One region of the Halodesulfovibrio marinisediminis DSM 17456 genome, then DNA from elsewhere that is predicted to be linked to it. Evidence: riboswitches for the same ligand, from Rfam matches in the RefSeq annotation. Region 1 holds a riboswitch; the other holds the start of a gene.

Region 1 (7,754 bases):
AACGATGAGCTTTGCTTGGATCGACAGCTCGGCTTGTAAGATAGTCTTCCAGTGCCCGTTGCAAAATAAGTTTGCTCACGGGATAGCTGAAGAAGTCCCGTGCTCCAGAAATAAGTGCTTCGTGCTTATTGCCTTCTGTGTATTGTGATGCACAAACATACACTGCACCGTAGTTGTGTTTTTTTGCCTCGATAATACGATCTTTAATTTCATTAGAATATGTTGTGCAGCCGATAACAAGAACTTCTGGCTTGGTAAGCTGAAGTGTGTTTATCAGATGTGTAAAGTGTATTTCACACAGCATATTATGTAGAGCACCTGCAATAGTCGGATCACTGGCTTCTAATTTTATGTATAGAGCTTCTTCAATTGTAGGCATGAATTCCTCCGCTTACTCCTATAGGCAAGTAAGTAATGCAATTTCAGCTATGTGAATGATCGTTTTTTTAATCTACGTTCTTTTCTTCAATACTTATTTTTTCTGCCTTAGGAATGTCGTTTGGTGTCGTGTCTACCAGAATACGCCATACGCCTATTGCAAACGTTATACAGATTATAACGAGCAAGATGTTTCGTACTGTACGCGATTCAGAAACTTTAAGATCTTGAACCATTTATTATTCCCCAAAGTAAAATGGATATTGTTTTTATGCACGGTTGGTAAAGTGAGTGTCTTAGTTTCTCCACTAGCAGTGTAATATGTGAGTGCAGCAAGAACATATGATATTGAAAAAAGTATATTCTTATTGTGTAGATGCGTTTTGAATCTGTAGTGGCATTTATGTATGTATATGATCATGCAAATGCCGTGTTGCTGTTTTGCTAATTTGTTTGCCTTTGTTTATTTTATCTAATAAAAAAAGTATGTTGTGAGTGTTTGTGGCAGGTTGAATGCTCAGCCAGTTTTTAATCTGTCGTATTGTCTTTTTTGTAAAAAGTTAAAGAAATAGCAATGTAAACCGATGGGGTATAGAAGAGGTTCCTTATAAAAAAGGAAATACGTGGGTGTTGTCGTGAAGAGTGTTCGGGCAAGCGTACGAGGGATGTACGCTTATACTCTTCCAAAAAGGGAGAAAGAAATTATGCAAAACCAGAGAGTCTTTCTTGTTGCTCTCGTATTGGTTCTGTGTGTGCCATGCATTGCTTTCGCAGCTAAGTTTGTGGGTTCGGCTGCATGTGGTGAATGTCATGAAGCAGAGCACAGTCGTTTTATGCAATACTCTAAAAAAGCAAAATCGTGGGAGAGTATTGTGGTTATGGCGCCAAAACTTACAAAGGCAGAGCAACAAGAGTGCTACGAATGTCATACGACAGGGTACAAGCAAGGGGGATTTGTTAGCTACGAAGAGACTCCGGAACTTTCAGATGTAGGGTGTGAAACATGTCATGGACCTGGTGCGGCACATGCTGAAGACGGCGATCCTGATTTAATCAAGCGTAAGCCTGATCCAAAAGATTGCACGGTATGCCATAGCGCTGCTCGTGTGAACGATTTTGGGTTTAAACCGCTTGTAAACAGTGGTGCACACTAGGAGGACATAATGTCGATACGGACTTCGTTAGGTGCGAAGATTTCGCTCTTAATTACCTTTATTTCGTTTGTTGTGTTCGCCGTTCTGATAGGCACTTCCACCTATTTGCAGCATGATGGAATGCTGGAACAACTGAGTCAGTCTTTGACGCAGACATCGCAACTGGTACAGGAAGCTATCGAGCGTCCGATGGTTGTCGGTAACGATGAAGGGACAACGGGAGAATTTGTTCGCCTCGGGAAAGAGTATCCTGATATGAAAGTTCATCTTGCAGATTTTGCAGGTGAAGTCACATATTCAACACAAGAGGCTGACATTGATAAGCAGATAGCAGAACTATTACCTATTGATGGTTTTGCGGATGTGTCAAAACGAGCATTAAAACAGCCTGTAAAAGAGAATCTGATTGTGAGCGGTGGCGACAGTCCTGTTTTTGTCAGAGTTATCTCAATTCCAAACGCGCCCTCCTGTAAGCACTGTCACGGTGCATCAAAACCAATTCTCGGACAGCTAGTTATTACGAAAGACATCTCAGGGGCTATGGATACAATCGCGTTGCAAATGTATGAGAACATCGCGATTTCATTTGCCGGACTTCTTGTTCTCGTCCTGAGTGTTGTGTTCTTCATTCGTAAAGTAGTTATTCGTCCTATTGAACAGATTGCTTCTTCTTCAGATGCCATTAGTAATGGTGATTTTAACGCACATTTCTTGGTGAACAGTGAAGACGAGCTTGGTAATTTGTCTAAAAACCTTGGTGCAATGGTTGATAAGCTCAAGGTTGAACTTGGTTTCTCCAAGGGCGTTTTGCGCGGCATGACGGCACCTATTCTTATCTGTGATGTTGACCGCAAGGTTACTTCGACAAACCAGCAAGCAATTGATTTGATGGGGATTGCTGGAACGCCGGTTGATTACAAGGGTGTTGCGGTCTCTGATTTTGTTGTTAACGATCCATGTTGTGATCGCATTATTAGTGATGTGATGACATCGCACAGACCTTCTACCGGTAATGAAGGTGTCTTGGAAAACTTTGCAGGTGAAGAACTCACCCTTATTTTTGATGCCGCGCCTATCTATGATCTGGATGGCAAGATGCTTGGTGTGTTTGTGATGATTACAGACATGACGACCATGCGTAGGCAACAAAGCAGAGTTGAAGAACAGAACGAGAAGATTACTCAGGCCGCAAATTCTGCACGTGCCATTTCAGAACAGGTATCTTCTGCTTCTGAAGAGCTTGCGGCGCAGATACGACAGTCGAGTAACGGTGCTGATGAACAGCAGAAGCTTACAGGTGAATCCGCAAGTGCCATGACGCAGATGAATGCATCTGTTCTTGAGGTTGCCCGTAACGCATCGGATGCAGCCGAACTAGCAGCATCGACACAGGAAAAAGCTGTTGAAGGTGGTCAGGTTGTTGATCAGGCAGTGGAGAGAATTCATGCTGTTGCTGACCAAGCTCAGGCTTTGAAAGAAGAGATGACTGTACTCGGTCGTCGTGCAGATGGTATTGGTCAGATTATTACCGTGATTGAAGATATTGCAGACCAGACAAACTTGCTTGCATTAAACGCCGCTATTGAAGCTGCTCGAGCAGGTGATGCGGGCCGCGGTTTTGCTGTTGTTGCGGATGAAGTGCGCAAACTTGCAGAAAAGACAATGAATGCTACTCGCGAAGTTGTTGAGTATGTAAGTGCAATTCAGACAAGCACACAGCAGAACGTTGAGGCTACAGAACGAGCTGTAGAGCTTGTGGATGATTCTACCGAGCTTGCAACCCGTTCTGGTGAGGCATTAAAATCAATTATGAAAATGGTTGAAGCAACTGCTGATCAGGTTCGTGCAATTGCTACTGCATCAGAAGAGCAGTCTGCTGCAAGTGAACAGATTAATAGTTCTGTTACGGTAATTAATGACATCTCTGAACAGACAGCTGCTGCCATGACAGAATCTACTGTAGCGGTAGAATCGGTTGCACAGCTTGCACAGGATTTGAATGGTATTATTGAGAATATGCGTTCCTAGGCTGAGCTAGCTATAGCAATTGTATAGGAAAAGAAGAAAGGGCAGAGCAATGACTCTGCCCTTTTTTTGTCTTATGTAGTTAGCTTCTATCGTTAATCATTCATTGATATTGTTTGATCAAGCTGTAGGAAGAAGAACTTTTCTGTGTACTCAAGGTGAAATGAAAAAGGATGAAGCAGATGCTTCATCCTTTTTCCGTGATTTCTTTTGGTAGACCGCTAATAGGTGCTTTGTTTGTTTTGGGATGCAGGGGGTACCTACCCCTGTTTGTTAAGGTCCGGCTGACAAACTTACCTTAGCGAAATGTTAGAATGCCTTTGACGCAACAGGTCTGCTGGCTGGTTGCTTGAAAGCAGATCCCCCTTTCTGATTGTTGAGAATTGCTTGAAATGCTTGATCCCGTTTGGCAGCTCTGTTGATGAATTCGTCAGCGATTTTTGTAGGTCCGTTGCATTCGTTTACGAGGTAGTGTTGCAGGTGTTCAGCTTTGGAGAAACTGAGTGCCCCGTGCAGGGTGCGTCTGCTAGGATAGTTGATATGGAATGTTGAAGAGAGGATGAATTTACCGATTGAGGTTTTGTACAGCTTCAGCTCCCACCAGTTTGGTGTCACGCCCATCAATTCTCTGTCATCAAGGCTCACAAGCAATTCACCTGTAAATACTAGGTCTTCTTTGCCATTTCTTTTCAAGGAAACTGTTTGCATAGTAAGCTCCTGTGAAGATAATTTTTTATATTGGGTGCAGTGTAACGGCAGAAAAAATTGATAAAAACAAAACGCTATTAATAGCTTCAGATAGTGCCATAAAAAAAGAGTACTATGAAAGTGTAGTGCTTTTTTTATGGCGGGGTAGCAATGATAATGTTTGTTGCACTGCAAGATACCAAATAAAGGGGGGAGGAGTGTGGCGAAGAAGGGAAGAAAATATGAAGGAAAAAAAGCGGATGTTATAAAAATGCAGATGCGCCGGAACTTACAGCTCCGGCGCATCGCAACCACAACAACAAACCAGTCAGGAGGGGAATCTATATTCCCCCATATATGTATCGCACATAGGCGATTACAAACGTAATCAAATGCTCCCAGTTTGCAGGCTGATATGCATAGAAACAAAAAAAGCCCGCATTAGCGGTGCCTAAATAAGAAACACGGGGCGACTGGAAAGAGGGAAAGAGGACGCAAGAAAACGCAATAATGGTTTTATGGGTCCACTCTGTCCTTTTACCTGAGAGTTTCACTGCACTGGGAAAGCAGTTTGCTCCTTCGGTGCTCCTTGCGGAGTCTCTCCAGAGGCTCGTCCGAGCAGCAGTCCTTTTGCCTGAAAGAGTTACATCTTCGGCGCCGTTTCTTTTTTTGGGGAAAAAAAGACGGTCTCTCCTGCTACCTTCAACCGAGATCCATATGTTGAGGCAGATTTCTGTTTATCGTGAGCAGATATAAAACGCAATAAAAAATACACCGCAGCGGTTGAATTTCTTATATTACTTAGGAAAAAAAATAATTTTCACATATATGGAATAAAAAAACGCCCTGTACATGGTGAACAGGACGTATTTTATTATGTTTTTTGCAGCGTAACTGCAATGTATCGCTTTGTAGTTATACGACTTCGTTAGGATAAATAGCTTCGTAAGACTTTTTGTACTCTGCAAATCTACCTTCACGAATAGCCTTACGTGCTCCACGAACAGTGTCGAGGAAGTAGGTAAGGTTGTGGATAGAGTTCAGACGGAAAGAGAGCAGCTCTTTTGCCTGGAACAGATGACGCAAGTACGCACGGGAGAATGTGCGGCAAGTGTAACAGTTACAGTTCGGATCAAGCGGTCCGTCATCTTCGGCATACTCTTTGCGCTTGATGCTGATTTTACCCTGTGAGGTGTAGAGAGTGCCGTTACGTGCGTTACGGGTAGGCAGAACGCAGTCGAACATATCAATGCCGGCGTTAATACCGTTGATAATGTCGAGCGGGGTACCGACGCCCATAAGGTAGCGTGGTTTGTCTTTTGGAAGCAGAGGAGCGGAATGGTATAAGATTTCCATCATCTTCTCTTTGCTTTCACCAACAGACAGACCGCCAAGTGCGAAGCCGTCGAAATCTTCAGAGGTCAGCTGTGCAATGGAGCGTTCACGTAAGTCTTTGAAGAAGCCGCCCTGTGTGATAGCGAAGAGAAGGTTGTCTCCGGCGCCACGAGGGTATTCTTCACGACAGCGTTTTGCCCAGCGGGTGGTCATTTCCAAGGAGCGGGCAGTGTATTCTTTGTCAGCGCCAAAGCCTACGCATTCATCCAGCACCATCATGATGTCAGAGTTCAGGTTGCGCTGAATCTGGATAACTTTTTCCGGTGTGAAAAGATGCTTGGAACCATCCAGATGGGAGCGGAAGGTGACGCCTTCTTCTTTGATTTTTCGTAAATCGCTGAGGCTGAATACCTGAAATCCGCCACTGTCCGTGAGGATTGGTTTGTTCCAGGAATTGAACTTTTGCAGACCGCCATGGCGTGCAACAAGATCGTCGCCCGGACGAAGGTATAAGTGGTAGGTGTTGCCGAGAATGATCTCAGCGCCAATATTGTTCAAGTCGTCAGGAGCAATGCCCTTAACGCTGCCTACCGTGCCCACAGGCATAAAGATAGGCGTCTGCACTACGCCGTGCGCAGTTTGCAGTTCACCTGTACGGGCAGCTCCGTCCGTTGCGTGTAATGTAAATTCTCCGATTTTTGCCATGGCGGCACTATACTCAGGAGCACACGCAAAGTCATCCCAAATTGTGTATCAAAAATTGGAGCCTAGTTTTTAATATAACAGACTGAAATGCAAAAGGCTGCTTCTGGTTATAGAAATCAGAAGCAGCCTTAAGAAGGTAGGAGGACAAACGTTATTTTTGGAGTTTAACGTTGTTTAAAATTTCAGTGGCAGAAGCGACCATGCCGCCTACGTTTGCCATGTCGGCCGGAACGATCATGGTATTTGATTTCTCAGCCATTTTACCGAACTCGTTAATGAACTGTTCTGCAATTTTCAGCTTAGCAGCTTCAGCACCGCCCGGTGCAGCCATAGCATCTGCAATCATGGTTATACCTTTTGCAGTAGCTTCTGCAATAAGCATGATTTCTTCAGCTTGACCGGCTGCTTCGTTAATTTTTTTCTGCTTTTCACCTTCAGAAAGTTCAATTGCTTCCTGTTTTAAGCCTTCTGCACGGTTGATACGGGACTGTCTGTCGCCTTCAGAACTTGCGATTTCTGCACGTTTTTCGCGTTCAGCTTTCATTTGTTGTTCCATGGCATGCATTACAGTTTCAGGAGGTGTGATGTCCTGAATTTCGTAGCGCATAACTTTGATGCCCCATTCGCGTGCAGCTTCGTCAATAGCACTCACAACCGCGGCGTTGATGCTGTCACGTTCTTCAAAGGTTTTATCAAGGCTGATTTTACCGATAGCAGAGCGCAGGGAAGTTTGTGCCAATTGACCTGCCGCAAGGTAGTAGTCGTTTACGCCGTAGCAGGATTTCATAACATCTTGTACCTGAATGTAGAGGACACCGTCGATTTCAACCACAACGTTGTCGCTGGTAATGCAGGACTGAGATGGGATGTTTAAGATCTCTTCTTTGGTAGAGCGGCGGTAGGCTACCTTGTCTACAAAAGGAATGAGGATATGCAGACCGGCTTCAAGGGTTTTGGAGTACTTACCTAATCGTTCAATAACGTAGGAGCTTCTTTGTGGCACGACAACAGCCGTTTTAATCAGCGTAATGAGAACAAGAACGGCGATAACAATAGAGGTGATAAGACTGGTCATGTTAATCCTTTTTAACAATGAAAGTATTGGGGTCAGATTCTTTGCGGGCGAGAATGGTTACAGTAGAACCGGAAGGAATAGCTTCGTCTGCCTCGGCGTTCCAGAATGTACCCTGATATTTTACGCGTCCGCTGATCGTGCTTGAAATTGATTCAACAACGATTGCGGTTGCGTTTATAGCTGCATCTTTGAAGACTTCATCATCAGAAGAAGTCTGACCAAATATCTTTGGCATTTGTTTTCGCAGAAGAGTTAACAATGCAACAGAAGCACAGAAAAATGTTACAACTTGGAAGGTCAGAGACTGATCCAGCAATGCTGCACAGCCTGCAAACAAGGCTCCGGCTGAAAAGAAAATAATAATGAAGGTTGGCGTAAATATTTCAATAAGAAAG
Region 2 (7,754 bases), on a different contig from region 1:
ACTAGCAGAAAAAACAATGAATGCTACACAGGAAGTGAACAAAGCCATTGCAGCCATTCAGCAGCATGCAAACACTTCCATACAAACAACACAAGAGACTATAAAATTGGTAGATACAGCTACATCATTTGCACACGAATCTGGAAACGCCCTCTCCGAAATCGTGACACTTGCAAACGAAGCAGCCAACCAGATTGGAAACATTGCCACTGCAGCGGAAGAACAGTCCTCGACTTCCGAGCAAATGACTAAGGCAATGGAAGACATTAATATCCTGGTAGGAAGCGTTACAGCAGAAATGCAAGATGCTGCCCATAACGTTAAGGATCTCTCCCAACTGGCACAGCGTCTGGATTCAATGTCCAGCCAGTAGCTGTTTCTACAGAATCCTTTCATTGCGAACGCAGTCACATTGAGAAGCCCCGCATGGTACACCATGCGGGGCTTCATGTATGTTAACACCCTGCGCGACCTAAATTTAGCCACTAGCCGCTTACATAATGCAGGGTACGGACACAGCCGTAATTATCAAGGGGCATAATAGTATTTGAGACCATATGAGGTATTTTGCACACCAGAAGCCTTTTTAGGATGTTGACCGCAGACCTTCATAACCCGGGTTTTATATGGGCACCTTTTAACCTGTCCACATTTCACCATATACGGGCATCTCGCCATACAAGCACATCTCGCCATTGACGGACATTTCGTCATATACGCACATCTCTTAACACATGGATATCGCTTATGATATGGACAAACCATATAATGACGACCCATTGGAACCATGTACATAGAACAACATCCCGGTGTCACAACTCGCCGGACAGCCATGGTACCACACGGGGCAACTCGACACATTCCATAGTCAACAGCCTCAACCCGTACGGGAGTAAATTTTTTGACTACAACTACCTCTTGGCCAAATGAGTATGTAACTGTTGAAAAAATCATCGATGCAACTACAAACACAATAGCGATAAGTTTTTCTTGTCGCATAACTTTCTCCTTTTATGCTAACATCCCGAACTGTTGCAGCGACATGATGAAGATGTGAAGAAAGCTGTTTTCTTACAACACCTTTATTATCCAATAATTATTAATACGACACCATGCGCTCCAACAATCAGAACATAGACCTAGCGCTCCTCATAACAGTTTTCACCGCTATTGTAGCAAAGAGTACATCATGCTCAACAGAATTCCGGCTCTTTTCTTTCCCACAATCAAAAGATCATGAAATACTGAATCCTTTTCACGTTATAAATTTTTTATCGAGTCAACATGTTATAGCCTATAAGCCACAGTTGAACTTTTTTCCTTATCCATTCGAAATAGTGCACAAAAAAAGCCCTGACAAACATCAGAGCATCTTAAACCGACATCGCATTTTTCTTGCTATTCTGGATTAATAGACAAGTTATATCCACAGGCACTCTTCAAGTGTTTTTACCCTACCTCTTCCTCGCATTCTGACAGCTCAAACTTGAAAAATGTCCCTACCTGAGCGCCTCAGAGAACGATCATTATTGCACAGCGACTCGTGATTTGTGCACAAACACTTGTGCGTTGCCCCTTCGTAATTCCACACTTCCCTCCAGTGCGGTATGTGCAAACATGGCAGAGTCTTTACGCCCTATATAATCAAATCGCTGTGCCGTATATGACGTAATATGTATTGTTTTCTCTGCAACTAACCTTCCTGATCGTGTCTTTAAACTGAGTATCAAAACATCCCCCTTCTGAAGCATGGCTGTCACTGCGGAAAAGACCAGCGGCACACCGCCTGCCTGCACAGTATCCGCAGCCTCCGATCGCTGAAGAATTTCACGCGCCGACTGCGGAAGCTCGGTCGAATAGTCCACCTTCAACAACTGCGAAGGGACATATTGCAAAATTTCACAGGAATCATTTTGCCACAACGAGCTTTTTACTTCAGCCCCCTGCAATTCACCTATCACCCCTTTTGTAATTCTTCCCAGTCGCTTTCCAGAAAAAGGACACACTATTTTACCATCATATGTTACCTGAAAATGCACATGTACAAACCCTGTCTTTCCAGAAAGACCTATCTCGCCAAGCACACTTCCTGCCTTCACCTCATCGCCCGAAGCAACACGAACCGTCCCTTTTTTCAAATGGCAATACTGCGTCTGCCACCCGCCACCATGATCTATAACCACCCCATTACCGCATTCACGACCATGCACATTATACCTTCCATCCTGAACATACGCATCGCCCATTCCATCACGAGTCCGGAGCACTTTACCGTCCGCCGCTGCAAGCACATCTACTCCCTCCTTCATTGCAGCATAGGACACGCGAAAATCCGTCCCCTTATGCCGTTCGTAGCTCCGGCAATGATCATAGTAATCCTGTCCACCATGAACGGAACTTACATCAACGTAGTTCTGTATAAAACAGTATCCATAATCAGGCTCCTCAATCGGTGGGACAAAGGTAATTGCGTAAGCTGCGACGCTATAACCAATACAACATGCAACAACTATAATTCGAATACATTGAATATTCATTATCACCTCTAAATGAGAACATCATAATAATATTACTTATTCTAACTAGATACCGAGATGATATTAATACTCCTTTGCCGACCTTTTAGCATTTTATACAACAACTACGGACAAATAAGTATAAAATAAAACTTCAATGCAATGTCAAATTATAAAGCAAAATATATTGTAAATATTTCCTAAAAGTTACTTTCCCCATTGATAAAAACACCTATCTAGGTTGATTGAACGCCTTGCTATGGTACATTGACATAGTACTAAACAACAAACAAACAGTGCACAGAACGCTATTACATTACATACTAAACAATTACTGCAATGGTAATGCAGTAACAAAATTTGTTTATCATGTTTTGTATATTAATTACGGAGAGTTGTGTACTGAACCTAAGGAGATGAGACATGACAAGTAGAATTACCTTACTCGCCTTTGCGCTCGTTTTGGTGACAGCTACTTTCGCAAGCGCTATGACCGAGGTTATCGTGGTTGAAGAAACAGCCGTAGTGACAACTCAACCAATGACAATGGACTCCAAGGCATCTTTCCTAAACGCAATGCGTGGTACGGGTTACCTTCCACCTACCATGATGTTCACACCTGTCTACTCACCTCAAGGACTGCGTGTAGTACGGACGGAACGTATGGGAATGCACCCAAGGATGTCAGGCTGTGCCCAACTCAACATGCGAGCCCGTTATCAAAACGCACCATACGAAGCAGTATACACAAATCAAAATGGCTGCTTGGTTATGTGCAAGGTACCGGCAAAAATTCGTAATGCACCGGTAATGATGCACTTAGGTCCTAACATGCATCCTAGGATGATGAGCCCACAACAAACCAACCCAATGATTCGAGGCGTTATGCGTCCATAACGACTCCTAAACATACCAACAAAAAAAGAGGGTTCCTTGCATGAAGCAAGGAACCCTTCTTATTGGTGTATGATAAGATATAAACTATTTTTCAGATGGCTTACCGAAGTAGATAGCTGCTGCGCCTGTAAATGCAAGAATCAGGCAGTACCAGTTGCTTACTGCGATATCTACAGGAGACACTTTCGCAAGGGAACCGGCAAGCAGAACCTGTGCTGCGTATGGAACTAAGCCCTGAACTACGCAAGAGAAGATATCAAGCAGACTTGCACTACGTTTTGCAGAAATACCGCTACGTTTTGCGATCTCTTTCGCCATGCCACCAGAAAGGATGATGGCAACGGTGTTGTTTGCAATACATCCGTCAGCAAGAGCTGCCAAAGCGGCGATGCTAAATTCACCAGCTTTTTTACTCTCTTCAGTCTTGCTGAAGCGCTTAGCGATGTCGCCAATTTTATTTACCAGCCATGTAAGGCCACCGTTATGACGAATAAGTTCGCCGAGACCACCCACAAGAATGGAAAGAACGAGAATCTCGTGCATACCCACAAAACCGCTGTAGATATCCTGGCTGAAAGTAAGCAGCGCGTAGTCAGACATTGTTGCAAGACCAACAGCACCAGCGAGCACAATACCAGAAGTAAGAACGATGAATACGTTCACGCCAGCTACAGCTAAGCCAAGGATAGCAAGGTATGGTACTACCTTAACAAACTGCCAGTCACCAGGATTTGCAACAGAACCGGTGGAACCAGAGATAGAGTAAAGCGCAATAGTTGCAATAGCAGCTGGGAGCGCAATAAGCAGGTTCATGCGGAACTTGTCACGCATGTTACAGCCCTGGGTACGGGTAGCAGCAATAGTAGTGTCTGAGATCATGGAGAGGTTATCACCGAACATTGCACCACCGACTACGGCGCCCATGAGCAGAGCAATCGACATATCAGAATGAGCAGCAACACCAGCAGCAATAGGGCCGATCGCTGCGATAGTTCCCATAGAGGTACCCATTGCAGTAGCAACAAATGCTGCAATAACAAACAAACCAGGCAAAACAAGTGATGCAGGAACTAAAGAAAGCCCCATGTTTACAGTAGCATCTACACCGCCAACGGCTTTTGCTACAGCAGCAAAACCACCAGCAAGCAAGTAAATGATACACATGGTCATAATGTTGATGTCGCCAGCGCCTTTCAGGAAGATGGTAATTTTTTCTTCAAGACATTCTTTACCCATCCACAGTGCAACAATGATTCCCGGAATGATGGCAACTGTTGCTGAAAGCTGATAAAACGCCATGGACACACCAGACATCATCAAGACAGAGCCTGTGCCGATAAAAAGCACCAGAAAAATTAGAAGGGGGAGCAAAGCAATACCGTTGCTCTGCGGAGCCTCTGTTGTGTGCGTCTTCTCTAACAAACTCATTTCTTCAATTTCCTTATTACTACAACAATTTATGCATTCAATATCGCCTGTTTTTACAAAAATGGACAATATTGATTGTGCCCTCATTCATAATGAACAAAGACCTCTCGACAACTGATGAGCCTGTCTTAGACGCACTTTAAAAATCTGTCTACTCACATTTTTGTCAAAAAAGCCATTTTTTATACAATAACCAGTTGTTTTTACGATTAATTCACTTAATTTACATATAGTGAAATTATTTTTTCTGCTTATTTAGATTTCTTGAAATAGAGTACATACTTTACTTTTTCAGGCGTTTCCTCTTGCCAAATGCTACTTGGTTATATAAACAGCCATTTCACAATTTCGGATGACGGTTGCAGGAGAGAGTGCCGCAAGGCACCGCCGAAGAAGTAAATCTTTCAGGCAAAAGGACTGCTTCCCGACGAGCCTCTGGAGAGACTTCGCATGTTGCGGAGCACCGAAGGAGCAAGCCTTGCTGTGCAAGGTGAAACTCTCAGGTACCAAGGACAGAGTGGTGTTACAGCACAGGCAGTACTATTTTTATTGCCTGTGGCTGCGCAAGCTATTCCCGCCCGCTCAGAGACTCATCTCATCCATCCTGATTAATTCATTTTTTAGGAGACGAGATGCAAAATATCACTAATCTGCTCAACACTATTGATTCCCTCGTATGGGGACCACCTCTTCTTATTCTGCTTGTAGGAACAGGGCTTTTCCTTACTTTACGCCTCAATGCTTTACAGGTTGTGCACCTTCCAAAGGCTTTGAAGCTCGTATTCGCACCTTCTTCACGCAAAATATCCAGCAAAACTGGTGACGTTACTCCGTTTGCAGCTTTGTGTACGGCTCTTTCCGCTACCATCGGTACAGGTAACATTGTTGGTGTTGCTACTGCTATCGCAGCTGGCGGCCCGGGTGCACTTTTCTGGATGTGGATTGCAGCATTCTTCGGCATGGCAACCAAGTATGCAGAAGCACTGCTTGCCATCAAATACCGTGTAGTTGACGAAAACGGTCAGATGGCTGGTGGCCCGATGTATTACCTTGAGCGCGGCCTTAACAACAAGCTGCTCGCACGTATGTTTGCGCTCTTCGGTATCGGTGTTGCTTTCTTCGGTATCGGTACATTTGCACAGGTTAACGCTATTGCTGACGCAGCAAGGCTCACCTTTGATGCTCCGATCTGGCTTACTGCTGTAATTCTTACCACCCTTGTTGCTGCTGTTACTCTTGGTGGTATCCGCTCTATCGCAGCTGTAGCTAGCCGCATTGTTCCTTTAATGGCAGCTATCTACATCATCACTTCCCTTGCAGTTATTTTACTGAACCTTTCAGAGATCCCTGCTGTAATCAGCCTTATTATCGATAGCGCGTTCAATCCGACCGCAGCCTTCGGTGGTGCAACTGGTGTTACCATGCTTATGGTAATGCGTAACGGTGTTGCACGCGGTGTATTCTCCAACGAATCCGGTCTCGGTTCCGCACCTATCGCAGCTGCGGCAGCACAGACTGACTCCTGTGTACGTCAGGGTCTTATCGCAATGACTGGTACATTCTTCGATACCATTATCGTATGTACCATGACAGGTATCGTGCTCGTTCTCACCGGCGCTTGGAACACTCCAGGTCTTGCAGGTGCAGCTATGACTAACTCTGCATTCGCAATGGGCCTCGGCAGTGACATCGGCAAATACGCTGTTACCATCGGCCTCATGTTCTTTGCCTTCACCACCATCATCGGTTGGAACTACTACGGCGAACGCTGCACCGCATACCTCTTCGGTGTTAACGCAATCAAGCCATACCGTTTAATCTACATTGGTCTTATTGCTTGCGGTGCCTTCCTCAAGCTTGACCTTATCTGGATTCTTGCAGACATCGTGAACGGCCTCATGGCTATCCCGAACCTTATCGGCCTGCTCGGTCTTTCCAGCGTAGTAGTAAACGAAACTCGTGAATTCTTCGCAAAAGAAAGCACTGAGAATGCATCAGCTGATGCTGTTCTTACCGAAATCTAATTAATAACATTTTTGAGGCAGCACCTCGGACACATTGCTCAAGTCTATTGCCCTCTACTCTTTTGCTTTCTTATAGGCTATTCTTGTCAACTTGATGCTGTTCTCAAAAATACGACAGGGATGCACTCGCAATTGCGAATGCATCCCTGTTTTTTTACGTAACGATTTATGACTGCCGCCAACTAAAAGCGTTATACCAACAGACAACAACTAATAAACTTGTTGCTCCTTGGAGATAATAGGTCGCTCCCAAACACAGTTCATAATTGCTCTTTTAAAGAAACGGCTACGGGGGACATAGTCCTCGAAATACTCACACGTCGAATCAAATGCTTTACGCATAAGCTCATCATCAAAGCGGTCACCATATTTTTCAATCATAGCAGCCCGCACTTCTTCCCACAGGTCAGAATCTGTTTTATCCGGCCATACTTTTTCTTCAGACATACCCTGCCCCTTCAAATCTAAAAATTTGCTAAAGCTTCTCGATAATGAGCAAGTGTTCTTTGTTTAACTCTTTATTCGGGAAATCATATCGTCCCACGCGAAACTCTTTCCAAGGAAGCGTAGCAGCCCACGCCTGAATCGCGTCGCCTTCTGCCGTACCGCCTTCGTGCCCTGTGTATATATGTACCGTAACGACACCATTTGATGTTAACACAGGCAACAACGCTTCCAAAGAAGCAATCGTTGTTTTTGCACGCGTGATAACAGCATGATCACTCCCCGGAAGGTACCCGAGGTTATACATAGCGCCTGTAACTGCGGTTCCATCAGGCAGGTTTTCCGCTACAGTCTCATGCCCTGCATGGAACAATGTAACACGCTCTGCAATGTCTGCCTTTTCAAGACGCTCCTGCGCATTTGTAAGACCTGACTCCTGAACATC

The links. Region 1 has a riboswitch for glycine ahead of BUR09_RS07665 (hypothetical protein). Riboswitches for the same ligand answer to the same signal wherever they lie in the genome.
Region 2: it holds a riboswitch for glycine, as region 1 does, so the genes downstream of both, BUR09_RS08980 (alanine/glycine:cation symporter family protein) here and BUR09_RS07665 (hypothetical protein) in region 1, are expected to answer to the same signal.

What each region holds. Positions count from the first base shown of each region.
Region 1 covers NZ_FSRG01000004.1:715,320-723,073, forward strand. Annotated here, with positions in the region: gene BUR09_RS07650 (AAA family ATPase) at 1-379, opposite strand, end outside; gene BUR09_RS16830 (hypothetical protein) at 447-614, opposite strand; gene BUR09_RS07655 (cytochrome c family protein) at 1,083-1,532, shown strand; gene BUR09_RS07660 (methyl-accepting chemotaxis protein) at 1,542-3,560, shown strand; gene BUR09_RS07665 (hypothetical protein) at 3,867-4,265, opposite strand; glycine riboswitch at 4,764-4,860, opposite strand; gene tgt (tRNA guanosine(34) transglycosylase Tgt) at 5,160-6,284, opposite strand; gene BUR09_RS07680 (SPFH domain-containing protein) at 6,436-7,359, opposite strand; gene BUR09_RS07685 (NfeD family protein) at 7,361-7,754, opposite strand, start outside.
Region 2 covers NZ_FSRG01000005.1:222,409-230,162, reverse strand. Annotated here, with positions in the region: gene BUR09_RS09005 (methyl-accepting chemotaxis protein) at 1-373, shown strand, start outside; gene BUR09_RS08995 (M23 family metallopeptidase) at 1,527-2,537, opposite strand; gene BUR09_RS08990 (hypothetical protein) at 2,940-3,413, shown strand; gene BUR09_RS08985 (Na+/H+ antiporter NhaC family protein) at 3,498-4,841, opposite strand; glycine riboswitch at 5,194-5,271, shown strand; glycine riboswitch at 5,275-5,359, shown strand; gene BUR09_RS08980 (alanine/glycine:cation symporter family protein) at 5,474-6,865, shown strand; gene BUR09_RS08975 (hypothetical protein) at 7,076-7,312, opposite strand; gene BUR09_RS08970 (class I SAM-dependent methyltransferase) at 7,341-7,754, opposite strand, start outside.